Regions from separate parts of the Desulfovibrio sp. GTC20076 genome, predicted to be linked through region 3. Evidence: predicted binding sites of a transcription regulator. Region 3 holds the regulator's gene; each other region holds the start of a gene.

Region 1 (3,907 bases), 1.1 Mb from region 3:
TTTCCCGGGCGCGGCAAACCCGGTGAACTGGAAGTGTTCAAGGAAATCAAAGGGAACAGGCACACCGCCGTTTCCACCCCGGGCGACATTTTTTTCCACATCCGCGCGGCACGGCTTGACGTATGCCTTGAAGCGGCATCCATCATCAGCGCCAAGCTGCAGGGAGCGGTATACGCCATTGATGAGGTGCAGGGCTTCCGCTATTACGACGGCCGCTCCATCATCGGCTTTGTTGACGGCACGGAAAACCCCGAAGACGACGCACGGCTGACAGCCGCCACGATTGGCGACGAAGACGCGGCGTTCAAGGGCGGCAGTTACGCTTTTGTGCAAAAATATCTGCACGATATGGATGCCTGGAACGCCCTTTCTACAGAGGAGCAGGAAAAAGCCATTGGCAGGCATAAATTCAACGACGTTGAACTCAGCGACGACGAAAAGCCGGAAAACGCACACAATGCCGTGACCAACATTGAAGACGCGGACGGCAATGAACTGAAAATCGTGCGGGCAAACATGCCCTTTGCCAATCCTGCCAAAAGCGAATTCGGCACATATTTCATCGGCTACGCAGGCACGTTTTCCACAACGCGCAAAATGCTTGAAAACATGTTTATCGGCGAACCCGTCGGCAATACGGACCGCCTTCTTGATTTCAGCACCGCAGCTACCGGCACGCTGTTTTTTGTTCCCCCGCTGGAAATGCTTGAAGCGCTGGGAGAGAGCTAGAAACCGCTTTCAACTGAAAGTTCTCGTGCCAGAGGCAAAAAAGCTGACAGCGAAAGAAATGACAGAACCCCGGCAGTGCCGGGGTTCTGTGTATGCAGTTGGTGCATAGCGCCTGTTGGCGCCTGTACGGCAGGCCGCCGCATGCCGGGCCTATTTAAGCTTTTTCAGGGCTTTTTCCATACCTTCGGGCAGGGGATAGCAATGTTCCTCACCGGGAAAAGCCCCCACGCGCACCTCACGGGTATAGGCTTCGATGGCATCGCGCAGGGCCATGTCCACCGAGCCGAAATATTTTACAAAGCGTGGCAGCGGACGGGCATTGAGGCCCGCCATGTCCTGCCAGACCAGTACCTGGCCATCGCAGTCGGCCCCTGCGCCGATGCCGATGACAGGAATGGCAAGTTCCTTTGTAATACGGGCAGCCAGCGGGGCGGGTACGCATTCGAGCACCAGCGCAAAGGCTCCGGCCTCCTGAAGGGCGCGGGCGTCGTCCAGCAGTTTCTGGGCCGCTGCCGGAGTCTTACCCTGCATCTTGAAGCCACCCATGGCGTTCACAGACTGGGGCGTAAGGCCAAGATGCCCCATGACAGGAATGGAAGCCCGTACAATGGCCCTCACCACATCGCAGAATTCCGCGCCGCCTTCCAGCTTGACGGCCTGGGCGCGCCCTTCCGTCACCAGCCTTCCGGCATTGCGCACAGCCTCATCAATTCCTGTGTGGTAACTCATATAAGGCATGTCGCAGATAACGAGGGCCTGCTCCGCGCCGCGTGCCACTGCGCCACAATGACGGACCATGTCGTCCATGCTGACGCCTAGCGTATCCTCATGCCCCAGCATGACCATGCCGAGAGAATCCCCTACCAGCAGAGCGTTGACCCCGGCGGCATCCATGACGCGGGCCGTGCTGTAGTCATAGGCGGTAAGCACAACAAGCTTGTCCTGCCCCTTGGCGGCACGAAAGGTGACCACAGTGTTTTTCATTTCTTTGCTCCTTGTAAAAAAATCCTGCCGGAGATGCCGAGGGCGTCGTGAACGCCGGAAATGCCGCCCTGCCGGACACGAGCGTCCCGCCAGCGCCTTGTACCTTAAAGAATATACATCTCAAGTTATTGTAGCGCCATTACTGCATTTAGGGCAAGACCGCCTGAAACACTCTTACAGTTAGCCGTTGGGGCCGCCTGCGGGCGGGCGGCTGCCACAGCGCTTCTGATCATGCCCCATCCGGGCCGGTATTGGCCGCATGGGCCAGCCCCATAAGCAGATGCGTCAGTTTGGCCGCCGTAAAGTTGCAATGGTGCAGCCCCTGTATGGGCGCCAGCTCCACCACATCAAGCCCGATTACCCTGCGCCCGGCCACGCAGCGCTCAAGAATGAAGTGGGCCTCGCGCCAGCTTATGCCGCCGGGCGAAGGTGTGCCTGTGGCAGGCATGAGTGATGCGTCAAACGCGTCCACATCAAAGGTGATATAGATACGCCGGGGAAAATCCTCGGGCAGGGGCTGCTCGGGCAGGCCCACACGCGCCATGAAATAGGCATCATAATGCGTAACATTATGCGCCTTGCGCACCTCGGCCTCTTCGCGGCAAAAGTCGCGCACGGCAAACTGCACCAGCGGCAGGCCAAGATCGGCCACGGCACGGTGCATCACACAGGCGTGGGAATAGGGGCTTCCTTCATACGAAGACCGCAGGTCGGCATGGGCGTCGAACTGCACGATGCCGAGAGGCTCGCCACTGCGTTGCGCTTCTTTTGCCAGGGCGCGCAGTGCGCCAAGGGTAACGGTATGCTCGCCGCCGAGCAGCACGGGCAGGGCCGCACACGAAATGGCGCGGGCCGTGGCAGCCTCGATGCGGTCGAGCACCTTTTCAACAGGGCCGCCGCAGTCCACAGGCGGCGCGGTATAAAAACCTGTCTCGCCCGGGGCATGTCCGCATTCCCAGGCTTCAAGCTGCTGCGAGGCCTCGAGCAGAGCCGCAGGGCCGCCAGCCGTACCCGCGCCGTAAGAAACGCTCTGCTCAAGCGGAACGGGGATGATATGAAAACCCGCCTGTTCAGGCAAAACAGGGCTGTATTCTGATGCCAGAAAATGCTGCATGACTGTCCTCATGTCTGCGCTGTGTGAAAATAAAACGGCCCGCTTGGGGAGGCAGGCCGTTCTATTTTGGAGGAGGCTGTCAGCAAAAGAAAGGAAGGTACTTTCTTTTGTGCAATGGCCGTGCCAATGAATGCGTTACGCAAAAATCTCTCAACACATTGTATTTCAATACTATTAATTTCAGGAACAAATCCTGTTTAGTTTAAAAACTTTTACCGCCTCCGCCTGCGGCCCACATTGTCCGCCAGTATTTGTACAAAAAATTATCTCGCACCGTTGCCGCCCGCGCTCGCAGGGTCAGTTCACGCCCTATTTTTTCTCACCGGCAGACGCTCCACCAGCAACAGGCTTTCGGCAGCCCGTTCCCTGTTGGCGTCGGCCAGCGCCAGCACACGCCAGCGCCGTGGCGGCAGGCTGCGTACCCACGCCTCAAGGGCGGCCGCCTCTTCCGCACCGCCTTCATGCCCGGTGTAGCAATGCAGGCTGATGCAGCCGCCGGGGGCCAGAGCTTCCAGCGCAGCCTCAAGGGCAGGCAGCGATGTAGCAGGGGTGGTGACCAGATCCTTGTTGCCGCCGGGCAGCCAGCCCAGATTAAAAACAACACACGCCAGGGGCCGCTGCCGGTCTTCCGGCGCAAGCGCCGCCAGCACGTCTGCCAGGCATTCGTGACCCGTGTGCAGCACCCGCGCCGCATGCGCAAAACCGTGAGCCGCAAGCAGGGCGCCCGTAGCTGCCACGGCCTGAGCCTGCACATCCATAGCCAGCAGCAGCGCGTTGCGGGGTGCTGCGCCAAGCAGGAACAGGCTGTCATGCCCGTTGCCGGCCGTGGCATCCACCAGCAGGAGACCGGGCGCCGCACCCACGGCAGCCTGTGCGCCTTGCCCGCCATGCGGCACAGAAGATGCGTCCGCAGCGCAGGTCACCAAAGCGCGTTCAAGAGCCGCGTGGGCCAGATGCTCAAGCAAAGAAAGTCGCCGCACCGGGTAAGCAACCTTGCCGGATGCGACATGCCCTGCATCCGGGCGCTTTTTTCGTCTTGTCCACAGTATTCATGACAGCCGCGCCGCCGGCCAGCCCCTG
Region 2 (3,907 bases), 970 kb from region 3:
CCTGTTAGAGCATTTGGCTTTGAGCGCATGTGTCCTCAAAATACTTATAACTGTTCACTCCGGCGCTTTACCGGCAAACATGCAGCGACGCTGTATTGCTCCGCAAGCCCTTGTATAGCTGGACAGAATCTGTGCTGCACCTTCATGACGGATGTCTGTTTGCGCGCTAGGCAGCTTCAAACAATGCCTCTAGCGTTGCTGGACCAGCTGCGAACCCTTGACCTGGTCAAGCACACGCCAGCTTACCAGGGACAGGCCCATGCGCGGCAGATGCACCATGCTTTGCCCTTCGGCGGGAAAACGCCGCCGAACCACGCGCGTAAGCCAGAATGCCCCGCTCCACAAGGGAATGGTGATGCCGAAAAACCATGCGCAAAACGTCAGTTCTGCCGCGTCAAAACTGCGCGACGACTGGTACATGGCTACAAAAATGGCGCCCACCATAAGCGCGTTAGCCGCAATGCGGACGCAACTGATATAAAGGTGCTGCTTGTAGCTGTTCATGCTGTTCTCCGGAAACGTTTACACCGGGGCGGGCAACCCGCCCCGGTATTCTTGATGCCAATGATCTACTTGCTGAAGATGTTGGTCCTGGTCACGTTCATGATGCGTATGGCCTGGTTCTTGTCCGAGTTGCGGAAGGCAATGCGCATTTCGTTACCCGCAGCCCACACATAGGGGGGCAGGTCTATATCACCAGCCGGGACCTTGAAGGTGATCAGGGCGCTCAGGCGGTTTGAGTATACGGTGACCGTCTGTTGTTCCTTGTCAACAACAGGGAAGGTCTTGCCCGCAACCTTGGGATGCCTGGGACGTATATTCTTTTCCACATCCACAAACTGCACGGGGATTTCGCGCACGGTCTTGGATTCGGGATCAAATACGAGCACTGTATTCTTTTCAAGGTCGATCATGAGGCGTCCGCCTACTTCAGGCAGAGGTCCCATCTCGCCGGCAACGGTGGGCAGCTTGAATGTATGCACGCCGCCGCTGTAATGCGGATTGAACTGGTCGTGAGTAACGTCAACCACGATGGTCAGTGTTTTGGCTTCGGGATTGAAGGCCACACAGCGGCCCTGTTCCACCCCGCCCTCGAAGTTGCAGGCAGTGAGGAAAGTGGAAAGCCCAAGCACCAGTATAAGCAGCAAACTACGAATCTTCATGGCTGTGTCCCTCCTAGCTGTTCGCTGCCCGCATCTTTTTGGCGGCCAATTCCGCCTTGGCGCCCTGGACCATCTTCACCGCGATGTAGATGGAGATGGCGCTTACGAAACCAAGAACTTCAACAGTGGCAAGGGGGCCAAGCAGCCAGCCCCAGGCGGGGAATTCTGCCTGCAGAAGCTTGAGAACGACCGACATGAGGCAGCCCAGAACAGCCAGGCCGAAAACAAAGCGTATGCCATAGCCTTTGACGTACTTGGTGGCCACCACGCCTATCTGCGCGCCAACGGCTGCGCCGCACAGCATGATGAGCGCGGCCAGCAGCTCCACGCGGCCCTTGTACGCGTAGGACGCCGTGCCATACAGGCCGGAGATGGCAACTTCAAAGAGGTCCGTACCCACTGCCAGATGGGTGGGGCAGCCCACAAGATAGACAAGAGCGGGCATACGGATGAGACCGCCGCCGATACCGAGGATGCCTGCCAGCCAGCCGGTGAAGAGGCTGACGGTGATAGGCAGCCACGCAGAACAGGTGATGTTGGCATGCTTGTAATGGACAACGGGAGGTATCCTTATGGCCTGAAGCTTGGAGGCCCAGTCAATGCCGACGGCAGCGGCATCCAGTTCCTTGTGTTGCGCCTTGGCTTCACGTTCCTTGCGGCGGCGCACGGCGGCATCATGAAACACCAGCCATGCGATGGATATAAGCAGCACCACGTAGAGCCAGCGCACAACCTTGTCTACCGAGCCGATCCGCTCAAGCCACATGACCATCTGCGCGCCAATTTCGACGCCAATGACCGTACCAATGAGCATGGTGATGCCCAGGGCGTAGTCAACGTTGCCGAACTTGCCGTGCCGCATGGTTGAGATAAGCGATTTACCGGCCATTTGCGCCACGTCGGTTCCGATGGCGAACGCCATGGGAAAGCCCAGGATATTCAGACCTGGGGTTACCATCCACGCGCCGCCCAGGCCAAAGAACCCGCCGATAATGCCCACGCCGAAACCAAGAATGATAAGCCCCGGCCAAAAAATGTACACGCCGGAGATGGGCATCAAGATATACAGCCAATCCATATGCGCCTCCTTACTTTTCGGCCAGTTCGCGGTGCTTGAGGTCGATGCCGATGTGCGACATCACGAGGTCGGCCAGCCAGCCAAGAATGCAGCCCACAATGGGAATGATGAGCATGGTCAGGATGGCGAAAAAGAAATGGCTTTCATTGTACATTTCCGCCCACCAGTACAGGATGCCGTCCAGCTTGCGGGTATCGGCCACAATCACCACCGCCGCAGCCTTGCCCCCTGCAGCCAGAGCCAGACCGGGCATGGCGGCCAGCATGAGCGCGCAGCCCGCCAGCCAGGTCATAAGCGTGCGCATCTTTTTCATAAGAACCCTCCACTCTGTTTTGAGATCCTTTGGACTCTCTTTCGGCAGTACCCCCACCGGGCCATGCCGACTGTCACGCAGTGAATGTGAAAAAGATAGCAATCGCCATGCCATTGCGTAATAATTGCCGTATTTTGCCGGTTTTTTCTCAATTTTGCGCGAAAAAACTTGCCAGATTTTCCCGAGATGCCTATAGTGGGCGCAAAGCTTGCGCTTTTTTGCGCAACCTTAGCCAAGGGGGAACAATGCGCTTCTACAGAACGCTTCCCGGCGGAAGCACCCTCGATGTCACCTCCTTTTTTATGAATCGCAGCCTCGTCAGCCGCATGCTCATGCTGGGGCTTCCCCTGCTGACGCTCGTGCTGCTGCTTATCTTTCTGACAACAAGCAGCAGTATCGAGCACATCATAAACCGCGCAATAGCGCGCAACGCGCAACTTCAGGCGCAGGCCATGAGTCTGGCCCTGGAACATGCCCTGGCCGAAACGCGCAACCAGCTGCTTATTCTGGCCGCAGGCTCCATGGAACCGCAGGACATGGTCCGCAGAATGGAATTTCGCGCCAGAGCCGATGGCCTGCAGTACCGCGAAGTGGCCTATGTGGGTCTGACCCCTGAAAGCCGCTACCTGCTGCTGAATCATGAAGGGCGCATCATAAATATCCCCATGCAGGTGGCTCTCGACAGCCCCGCAAGCCCTTTTCATAACCTGGGGGGCGACCAGCGCCCCGGCTATGTCAATGTCGGGCAACCCATGGAAGCTGTGTACGCTATGGTTCCGGTCAATAAATCCCTGCAAAGCGTTTCGTTGCATGTACTGCGTTTTTTTACCGCCGTGCATGACAAGAACGGCAATTTCCAGGGCTATCTGCTGCTGTCGCTGGACATGAAAGACCTGAGAAACATCGTTTCGCGCTATTCTTCGCCGGATGCGCCCATCGCCGCATCCGGCACGGACACGCGCGTGCGCAGCCTGTTTTTCGACCGCGACGGCTGGATGATATTTCAGTCTGAAGTTCCCGACGCGGCCCTTGCGGGCAAAAGCCTTGGCAACGATGCGGTTCGGGCGGGCTTTTGGGGTGACTACGGGCGTCCCGGCTTCAGCATGGCCTTTCGCCCCAGCCCGGACCATATCAACTACTGGAGCATGGTAGCCGAGGTGCAGGGGGGCCATGCCGGACAACTGCCCATGACAGAAAGCAGCACCATATGGAGCAACGGCCAGATGCGCGTGGAACGGGTAAGCTATGTCCCCGTTGCTTTCAATCCCGGCTCCGGCGGCGAACCTGTAGTGCTGGGAGGACTGGCCGTTCTGGACACCAGCTTCACCACTACGCGCACCGGTATGCAGATTA
Region 3 (3,907 bases):
CAATCCTCACGGCAAGGTCACGGTCGCCATCGTGGGCAAGTATGTAGACCTGAAAGAGGCCTACAAAAGCCTGCACGAAGCCCTCATCCACGGCGGCGTGGCCAACCGGGTTCAGGTGGACCTGCGCTACGTCAACTCTGAGAATGTGGACGACAGCAACGCTGCCGAACACTTCAAAGGCTGTGACGGCATTCTGGTGCCCGGCGGTTTCGGCTATCGCGGCGTGGAAGGCAAGATCGCGGCCATCCGCTACGCCCGTGAAAACAAGGTACCGTTCTTCGGCATCTGCCTCGGCATGCAGTGCGCAGTTATCGAATTTGCCCGCCACATGGCGGACATGGCCGATGCCAACTCCGAAGAATTTGACCACCGCTCCAAGCACAAGGTCATCTATCTCATGACTGAATGGTATGACTTCCGCACCAGAAACGTCGAAAAACGCGATGCCGGCAGCGACAAGGGCGGCACCATGCGCCTTGGCTCCTATCCCTGCAAGGTCATGCCCGAATCGCGCGCCTTTGAAGCGTACAAGACCGACATGGTTGAAGAACGCCATCGCCACCGCTACGAATTCAACAATGAATTCAAGGAAGCCCTGGCGGAAAAAGGCATGATATTCAGCGGCACTTCGCCCGATGGCTCCCTGATGGAGATCATCGAACTGCCGGAACATCCCTGGTTCCTGGGCTGCCAGTTCCACCCCGAGTTCAAGTCCCGCCCCATGAATGCCCATCCGCTGTTCCGGGAATTCATCGGCGCGGCTAAAAAGCACGCCAAGGTCTGATCCCCGGCGTGAGGGGCTTTCCTCTTTACACACCTTCGCGCGGGCCTCTGGCCCGCGCTTTTATTTGCAGGCTTGTCTGAACGCACAGCAACATGTTTGAAACATTATCTTTTCACTGTATATTTCACTCGGGCCGCCTGAAAACAAAAAAGCGGCTTCCCTTTTATGCAAAGTTTGATCCAACTAGCCGTGCTTTCTTACTTTTGATGGTGCAACCTCTGGCTATTGCGTAATTTTTGCCACTATGGCACACTACTTGTAACCACAAATATAAGGCTTCTGGATTTTTCAAGGCGGAAAACGCACATGGCACTGGAACTTCGACAGCAATTAAAACTGGCTCAGCAGTTGGTGATGACCCCGCAATTACAGCAGGCCATCAAACTGCTTCAGCTCTCGCGTCTGGAGCTTCTGGAAACCGTGCAGCAGGAACTGCTGGAAAACCCCTTTCTTGAGGAATCCCACGGAGACGACGCCGCACAGGAACACGTGGAAGACCGGCGGGAAAGCGGTGCTGAGGAAGCATACGACAAGGATCTTGCCAAGGATGCAGACTGGGAGGACTACCTTGGTGAATTCGCCAGTACTCCTCGCCTTGTGCAGCCGCGCGAGTATGAAGCCGCGGAAGACATCTCCCCCCTCGAAGCCCGCTATTCCGCCAAACCCACCCTTGAAGGGCATCTGCTCTGGCAACTCCGCCTCTCTTCCCTTACCGAAGCCCAGAAAGATATAGGCGAAATCATTATCGGCAATCTTTCATCTGCGGGCTACCTGCAGGCCAGTATTGAAGAGGTTGCCCAGATGGCCCGGGCGGAACCCGCCGAGGCGCTGGCCGTGCTCGAACGTGTACAGATGTTTGATCCCATAGGCGTAGCTGCCCGCGATGCCCGCGAATGCCTGCTTGTGCAGATACGAAGCCTCAAGTATGATCGCGACCCCATTTTGCTCGAGCTTGTCAACGCGCACCTTGAAGACCTTGAAGCCAAACGCTACAAGCCCCTGCTGCGCAAGTTCAAGCTGGACATGGATGAACTGAAGGAATATCTCGACATCATCCAGAGCCTTGACCCCCTGCCCGGAGCGAGCTTCGGCGGCGGTGAACCGGCCTACGTAAGTCCGGACGTGTTCGTGTATAAAATGGGCGATGAATTTATCATCCTGCTGAACGAAGACGGCCTGCCGCAGCTCCAGCTTTCCAACCTGACACAGATGAACATGGGCACCGCTTCGGACAAGGAAAAAGAATACTGTACGGAAAAAATGCGCTCGGCCACATGGCTGATCAAGAGCCTGTACCAGCGTCAGCGCACACTGTACAAGGTGATGGAAAGCATCGTGCGGCATCAGCAGCCTTTTTTTGAAGAAGGCGTCACACGGCTGGCCCCCCTTATTCTCAAGGATATTGCCGATGACATCAGCATGCATGAATCTACCGTGAGCCGCATTACCACCAATAAATACGTGGCCACGCCGCACGGTATTTTTGAACTCAAATTTTTCTTCAACAGCGGGCTTGAGCTGGACGACGGCAGCCAGGTCGGCTCCGAAAGCGTCAAGGCGCTCATTAAAAAATTCATTGCCGAAGAAGACGCCAAATCGCCGCTCAGTGACGAGCGCATAGGCGAAATGCTCAAGGAACGCCTCAAGGTCAATATTGCCCGGCGAACTGTGGCTAAATACCGTACCGCCCTTGACATCCCCTCATCCTCCAGGCGCAAGGAGCATTTCTGATCTTTCCGCCGCGTCCCGGAACCCCGGTCCCGGCCGCCCCAACGGCGAATGACGCGCAAGATTGCGAAAAAGGGCCGTAAACCGCCACTGCTTCGCTGCCCGCCCAAGGGCGGGACCTCGCGGTTGCCATGCCGGAAACCGCCATCAAAAGGAGGATTATATGAATATCTCTTTTGCCTTCAAAAACTTTGAAGCCTCCGACCATCTTAAAAAATATGCCCGCCGCCGCATGGAAAAGCTGGGGCGTTTTTTCGGCAAGTCCGCCGGTCTTGAAGTTACCGTCGTGCTGACCGTAGATAAATTCCGCCACCGCTGCGAAGTAACCGTTGTGGGGGAAGGACTGCACATCAACGCCACGGAACAGACCACGGACATGTACGCCGCCATCGACCTTGTGACAGACAAGGTCGAAGCGCAGATCAAGCGTCAGGTTTCACGGGTCAAAACCCAACGCCGCAAGGCGCGCAGCGCCGATGTCGATGTGTTCACCTACAACATCGAGGCAGAAGCCGAGGCCCCGCAACCGGTGGAAGGCACTGACCGCCTGGCGGCCAAGCCCCTGCACCTTGACGAGGCGCTCATGCAGCTTGATTCTATCGGCAGCGAATTCCTGGTCTTTTTCAACGCTGAAAACGGCCGCATCAACGTCGTATACCGCACACGCACAAGCGGCTACGCGCTGATCGACCCTGTTTTATAACACGCCTGTTCCGGGCCGCCCCAAGAACGCCGTTGCGGGGGCGGCCCGGAAATTTCAGGGGGATTCATGAGCACCGCCACACACCCGCGGCCCGAAGGGCCGGTGGTTGAAACTGCTGCCCCGATGCCGCCCGTAGCCGTGTGCATTGTCACCGGTCTTTCCGGAGCGGGTAAAAGCACGGCCCTCAAAGTTTTTGAAGACATGGGCCATTTTGTGGTGGACGGCCTGCCCGCGAGCCTTGCTCCCGAAATGGTGGACATGATGTCCCGCCCCTCCATGAGCCACTTCAAGGGCATCGCCCTGGGCATGGACCTGCGGCAAAGCAATTTTCTGGATGAAATCAACGAAGCCCTGTCTGACCTTGCGGCCGTGAATATACGCCCCATGCTCCTTTTTATGGAATGCGACGCGCAGGAACTTATACGCCGCTACGCCACAACCCGCCGCCCGCACCCGCTGGAGCGTGAAGGCATGGGACTTGAGGCTTCCCTGTTGTCTGAGCGCAACAGCCTGAGTCCGCTGCGCGAAATGGCTGACCTGGTTATTGATACCTCACGTTTTTCCATTCATGACCTGCGCCGCGCCATTCAGAAACGCTGGAGCGACAGTAAAAGCAAGCTGCGCGCCATCAGAGTCAATGTTATTTCCTTTGGCTTCAAATATGGCGTCCCGCGTGAGGCAGACTTTGTTTT
Region 4 (3,907 bases), 890 kb from region 3:
GAGCCGCGGCTGGAGGCCGCCCGCAAAGCGCCGAGCTGGCGGCGGATCTGCAAGGTGCTTTTAAAAAATGACTACTGGTGCAAAGGCCTTTCTTTCAGTCAGACAAAAAGGGAAATGGAAAAGCAGTTGGAGTGGGTGCTGCGTGTGGGGAGGTAGGGCGGTTATGCGCATCGAAAAATTTGTTCATGAGAGCGAGCCTGAAAAAAATGCACAGCTGTTTGGCAGGATAGGAGAGTTTTGCGCCTGCGCCACCACAAGGGATGCCCTGGGCTGCGCGATTTCAAGCCGTCCCGGGCAGGTGTGGTATGTGGCGGCCGAGCGGCACACGGTGCACGCTTTCGGGTCCATACGGTTGCAGGGTGAAAGGGGATTGCTACGCCATCTGTACAGCCCGGCTGGGGACGGCATGCTTCTGGAAACAGTCTTGCGTCACTGCATTGAGTATGCGCGGCGGCACCATGCCCGGTCCGTATGGCTTACAGACTATATATGGCTGGAATCACGCTATGCGCCGCTGGGCTTTATGCCGCACGGGAACCCCAGAGGCCGATTTGTTCAATATGTGTTATGGTTAGGGGAGTCCAATGGAACTTGAGCAATGGATAAATTCTCTGGAAGACGCGCTGCTGTCTGATACCCGCCGTTTTGACCAGCGGGTGAAAGTATATAACCGTCTTGTGGATATGGCCGCCCGGTATCTGGATACGCCTCATCCGGCCGCGCGCCCTCAGTTGGTGCGCGTGGACAAGGTTAAAGGCAACGATTACAACCCCAACAAGGTCGCGCCGCCTGAAATGCGTTTGCTGCGCCTGTCCATGGCTAAAGACGGCCAGACCATGCCTGTGGTTGTGGCCCGGGGCAGCAGGGGCGCCTTTCAGATTGTGGACGGCTTTCATCGCCGCAGCGTCGCAAAAAATGCGCCCGAAGTTCGCGAGGCCCTTTCGGGATATCTTTTCATCGTTGAGCTGGACAAGCCTTTTGAAGACAGGATTACGTCCACGGTCCGGCATAACATGGCCAGAGGCGCGCACAAGGTCGAGCTGACGGCAAAGCTGGTGACTGCCCTGAAAGGCTATAACTGGAGCAGCGAGCGTATTGGCCGGGAGCTGGGCATGGACCCTGACGAAGTCCTGCGGCTGAAGCAGATGACTGGTCTGGCCGAAGCTTTTGCAGACAGGGAGTTTTCCAGGGCCTGGGAATAGCCGCGCCGTACCGTATTGTGAGTTCGTGGCAGCAGGCATGCGGATTGGCGGGACCGGTGTTTTTTCTCTTGTGCCTGCGCTGGTCGCGCCCTGTGCGGACTTCGTATCTGCCTTGATGTTTTTTGACTCCCGCGTACTGCTTTTGCCGTCAGAAAGGTTTTGGGCCTCGGGGCTGGCAAAAAATGATGCTCTGCTGGCATATTATCGCCAGGGTGGCGAGATGCCCTGAAAACAGCATTCACTGCGGCTTCGTGTTCTCCGGTTTCGGTTTTCGTCACGTCAATAAAGTGGCGAAATTCGGGACCGGTTTGTTTTTTGATGCATTTTTATTTGTTAACATTACGTTTTATATTGATAATATGTATTTGGAACAAATGTTGCTTTATGACTGCCAAGCAATCCAGAAGGACTGCGGGAGGATCTATGAAAAGTTTGTTCAGCAGCCAGATCGGCCTTGTTGGTACGGTCATGAACATGCAGCTTGACCGGCAGAACATCATTGCCGGCAACCTGGCCAACATTGACACCCCCAATTACAAACCGCGTGAATTGAGCTTTGAAAAAGAGCTTCAGACTGCCCTCGGGCAGGATATGGAAGGGCAGATGAGCCGTACCAGCGCGGAACACATACCTTCGACCTTTGATCCTTCAAGTTTCAGGCCCGAATGGTCAGAAGCCTTCAAGCCCCGGCTCATTCACGGTGAAGACCGGGTGAATCTTGACAAGGAAATGGCCAAGCACTCCAAAAACCAGTTGCAGTTTACGGCCCTTGCGCAGGTTCTTACCAAAACGTTCGAAGGTATCCACACAGTCATACAAGACGGCAAGCAGGCATAGCGGGCCTGCTGCCGCAATATTTTTCCATTTCTGCCCGCGCTGCTTTCTGCCTGCTTCGGCGTACAGTAACAACGCGTATTCAGGGCAGGCAGCCTGCCGGACGGGAACAGCATTTTCGTAGCCAGCCCGGCGGGACAGCATTGATTTGAGATCAGGAGAACGCCATGGACTTCATGACAGCATTTGACATAAGCGCATCGGGGCTTGCAGCCGACCGTACGCGTATCAATACCATATCCATGAACCTGGCTAATGCCAAAACCACACGTACGCCCTTGGGCGGGCCATACCGGCGGCGCAGCGTGGTGCAGCAGACGGCTGACGTGGATGATCCTTTTTCCGTCCATATGCGCTCGGCGCTTGACCGTGCGGTCAAGGGGGTGCGCGTGATGGCCGTAACTATGGATAACCGCCCCTTCAAGCGGGTGTATGAACCGGGCAATCCCGATGCCAACGCCGAAGGCTATGTAATGTACCCCGACATCAATGTGGTGGAAGAAATGGCCAACCTCATGACGGCGCAACGCAACTTTGAGGCCAACGTCACCACTGTGGACGCCATCAAGGGCATGTATGTAAAAGCCCTTGAAATCGGCAAATAAGATTTTTACCGCCCATCTGACCGGGCGGAGCCGCTGAGGCAATTCAGGAGAAGGCCATGAGCATACAGTCAGTGGGCATGCGCGCGTACAGTGAGGCCATGCAGCATTTCAACAGGGTAGAGGGCAGCCTGCAGCAGGGTTCGTCTGTCAGCGGCAAAACGCTTTTTTCCCGCACCCTGGATCAGAGCCTTGCCCGCAGCAAGGTGGATACCGGCGAAAATTTCGGCGCCCAGGTGGACATGGTGCAGTTTCCCGGCAAGGCGCATACCCCGGTAACTTCCGAGAGCAGCTTTACCGGAACCCTCAGGGATTCACTGAACAAGGTAAACCAGTTGCAGGGCGTCAAGGATGAAGCCATCAGCGAATTTGCTTCGGGCCGCACCCAGAACGTGCAGGAACTCATGATAACCATGCAGAAATCCAGCCTTGCCATGAAGCTGACTACCGCCGTGCGCGGTAAGGTGCTGGAAGCCTACAAGGAAATTTCCAAGATGCAGTTCTAGAGCGGCTCAACCTTGAAAAATCTGGAACACGCTGCGTGGATTTGAGACAAACCCACATCGCGAAGTGTTTGCAAGGCAACCTTGCTTCGGCCGTTGCGACAAAAGAATTACGGGCGAAGACAGCAGGAAAGATAGTGGTCAGGCAGCCATTTCAAGCGTTGCCTGTTCCAGGGGCAATACATCTCCAGAACTACCATAACCCATTGACCGGATACAGTATTTTTTTCAGGCTCCTGAACAGTCTCCCCCTGCATGGCTTTGCCGTACGGGGGGAGACCTTTTTAAGGCGTCATAAATTTGAATTTCAGGTACTTACAAAATGCCTTTAAAATATAGTATGTTATTACAATACTATATGATTAGGCATGAATGTTGCTACGGCAAGGCAAGCCCGGCCTTGTGCCGGAAAACCGGCGCCGGAGCGCACAGGAGCGGACCATGCCTGCATTCATCCAACAGTTTATCAATTCTTTCAAAGCAGTATGGGCAAAGATGAGCCAGCTACAACGCATGGCCGCCGCAGGCGGGGCCGTGGCTCTGCTGGCCGGTATTATTGGGCTTTCCATCTGGATGGGCCGCCCCGAGTACCGCGTTCTTTATTCCAATCTTGGCCCCGAAGACGCCAGCGTGGTGGTCAAGGCCCTGCAGTCCGACAAGGTGGCCTACCGCATTACTGATAACGGAGCCACCATCATGGTTCCGCAGGAAGTGGTATACGACCAGCGCATCAAGATCGCGGGCGAAGGCGGTCTGGTGGGGCAGG

What was found. Region 3 encodes sigma-54, which starts transcription at its own class of promoters, with help from an activator protein. Its sites were predicted from a motif close to CTGGCACGGNNNNTGCTT; they were not measured.
Region 1: speB (agmatinase) is a predicted target of sigma-54. The motif match lies at 2,937-2,954, and genes of this name have one in related genera.
Region 2: ACZ495_RS02225 (DVU0150 family protein) is a predicted target of sigma-54. The motif match lies at 2,651-2,668, and genes of this name have one in related genera.
Region 4: flgB (flagellar basal body rod protein FlgB) is a predicted target of sigma-54. The motif match lies at 1,568-1,585, and genes of this name have one in related genera.

The regions. Positions count from the first base shown of each region.
Region 1 covers NZ_AP039366.1:2,550,609-2,554,515, forward strand. Annotated here, with positions in the region: gene ACZ495_RS11255 (Dyp-type peroxidase) at 1-729, shown strand, start outside; gene panB (3-methyl-2-oxobutanoate hydroxymethyltransferase) at 880-1,713, opposite strand; gene speB (agmatinase) at 1,943-2,827, opposite strand; gene mnmM (tRNA 5-(aminomethyl)-2-thiouridylate-methyltransferase MnmM) at 3,130-3,792, opposite strand.
Region 2 covers NZ_AP039366.1:493,560-497,466, reverse strand. Annotated here, with positions in the region: gene ACZ495_RS02240 (hypothetical protein) at 190-504, opposite strand; gene ACZ495_RS02235 (DUF4881 domain-containing protein) at 570-1,163, opposite strand; gene ACZ495_RS02230 (sulfite exporter TauE/SafE family protein) at 1,177-2,241, opposite strand; gene ACZ495_RS02225 (DVU0150 family protein) at 2,252-2,554, opposite strand; gene ACZ495_RS02220 (sigma 54-interacting transcriptional regulator) at 2,800-3,907, shown strand, end outside.
Region 3 covers NZ_AP039366.1:1,463,122-1,467,028, forward strand. Annotated here, with positions in the region: gene ACZ495_RS06405 (CTP synthase) at 1-784, shown strand, start outside; gene rpoN (RNA polymerase factor sigma-54) at 1,091-2,515, shown strand; gene hpf (ribosome hibernation-promoting factor, HPF/YfiA family) at 2,676-3,215, shown strand; gene rapZ (RNase adapter RapZ) at 3,339-3,907, shown strand, end outside.
Region 4 covers NZ_AP039366.1:569,650-573,556, forward strand. Annotated here, with positions in the region: gene ACZ495_RS02555 (phosphoadenosine phosphosulfate reductase) at 1-156, shown strand, start outside; gene ACZ495_RS02560 (IbrB-like domain-containing protein) at 585-1,202, shown strand; gene flgB (flagellar basal body rod protein FlgB) at 1,626-2,039, shown strand; gene flgC (flagellar basal body rod protein FlgC) at 2,204-2,641, shown strand; gene fliE (flagellar hook-basal body complex protein FliE) at 2,698-3,144, shown strand; gene fliF (flagellar basal-body MS-ring/collar protein FliF) at 3,583-3,907, shown strand, end outside.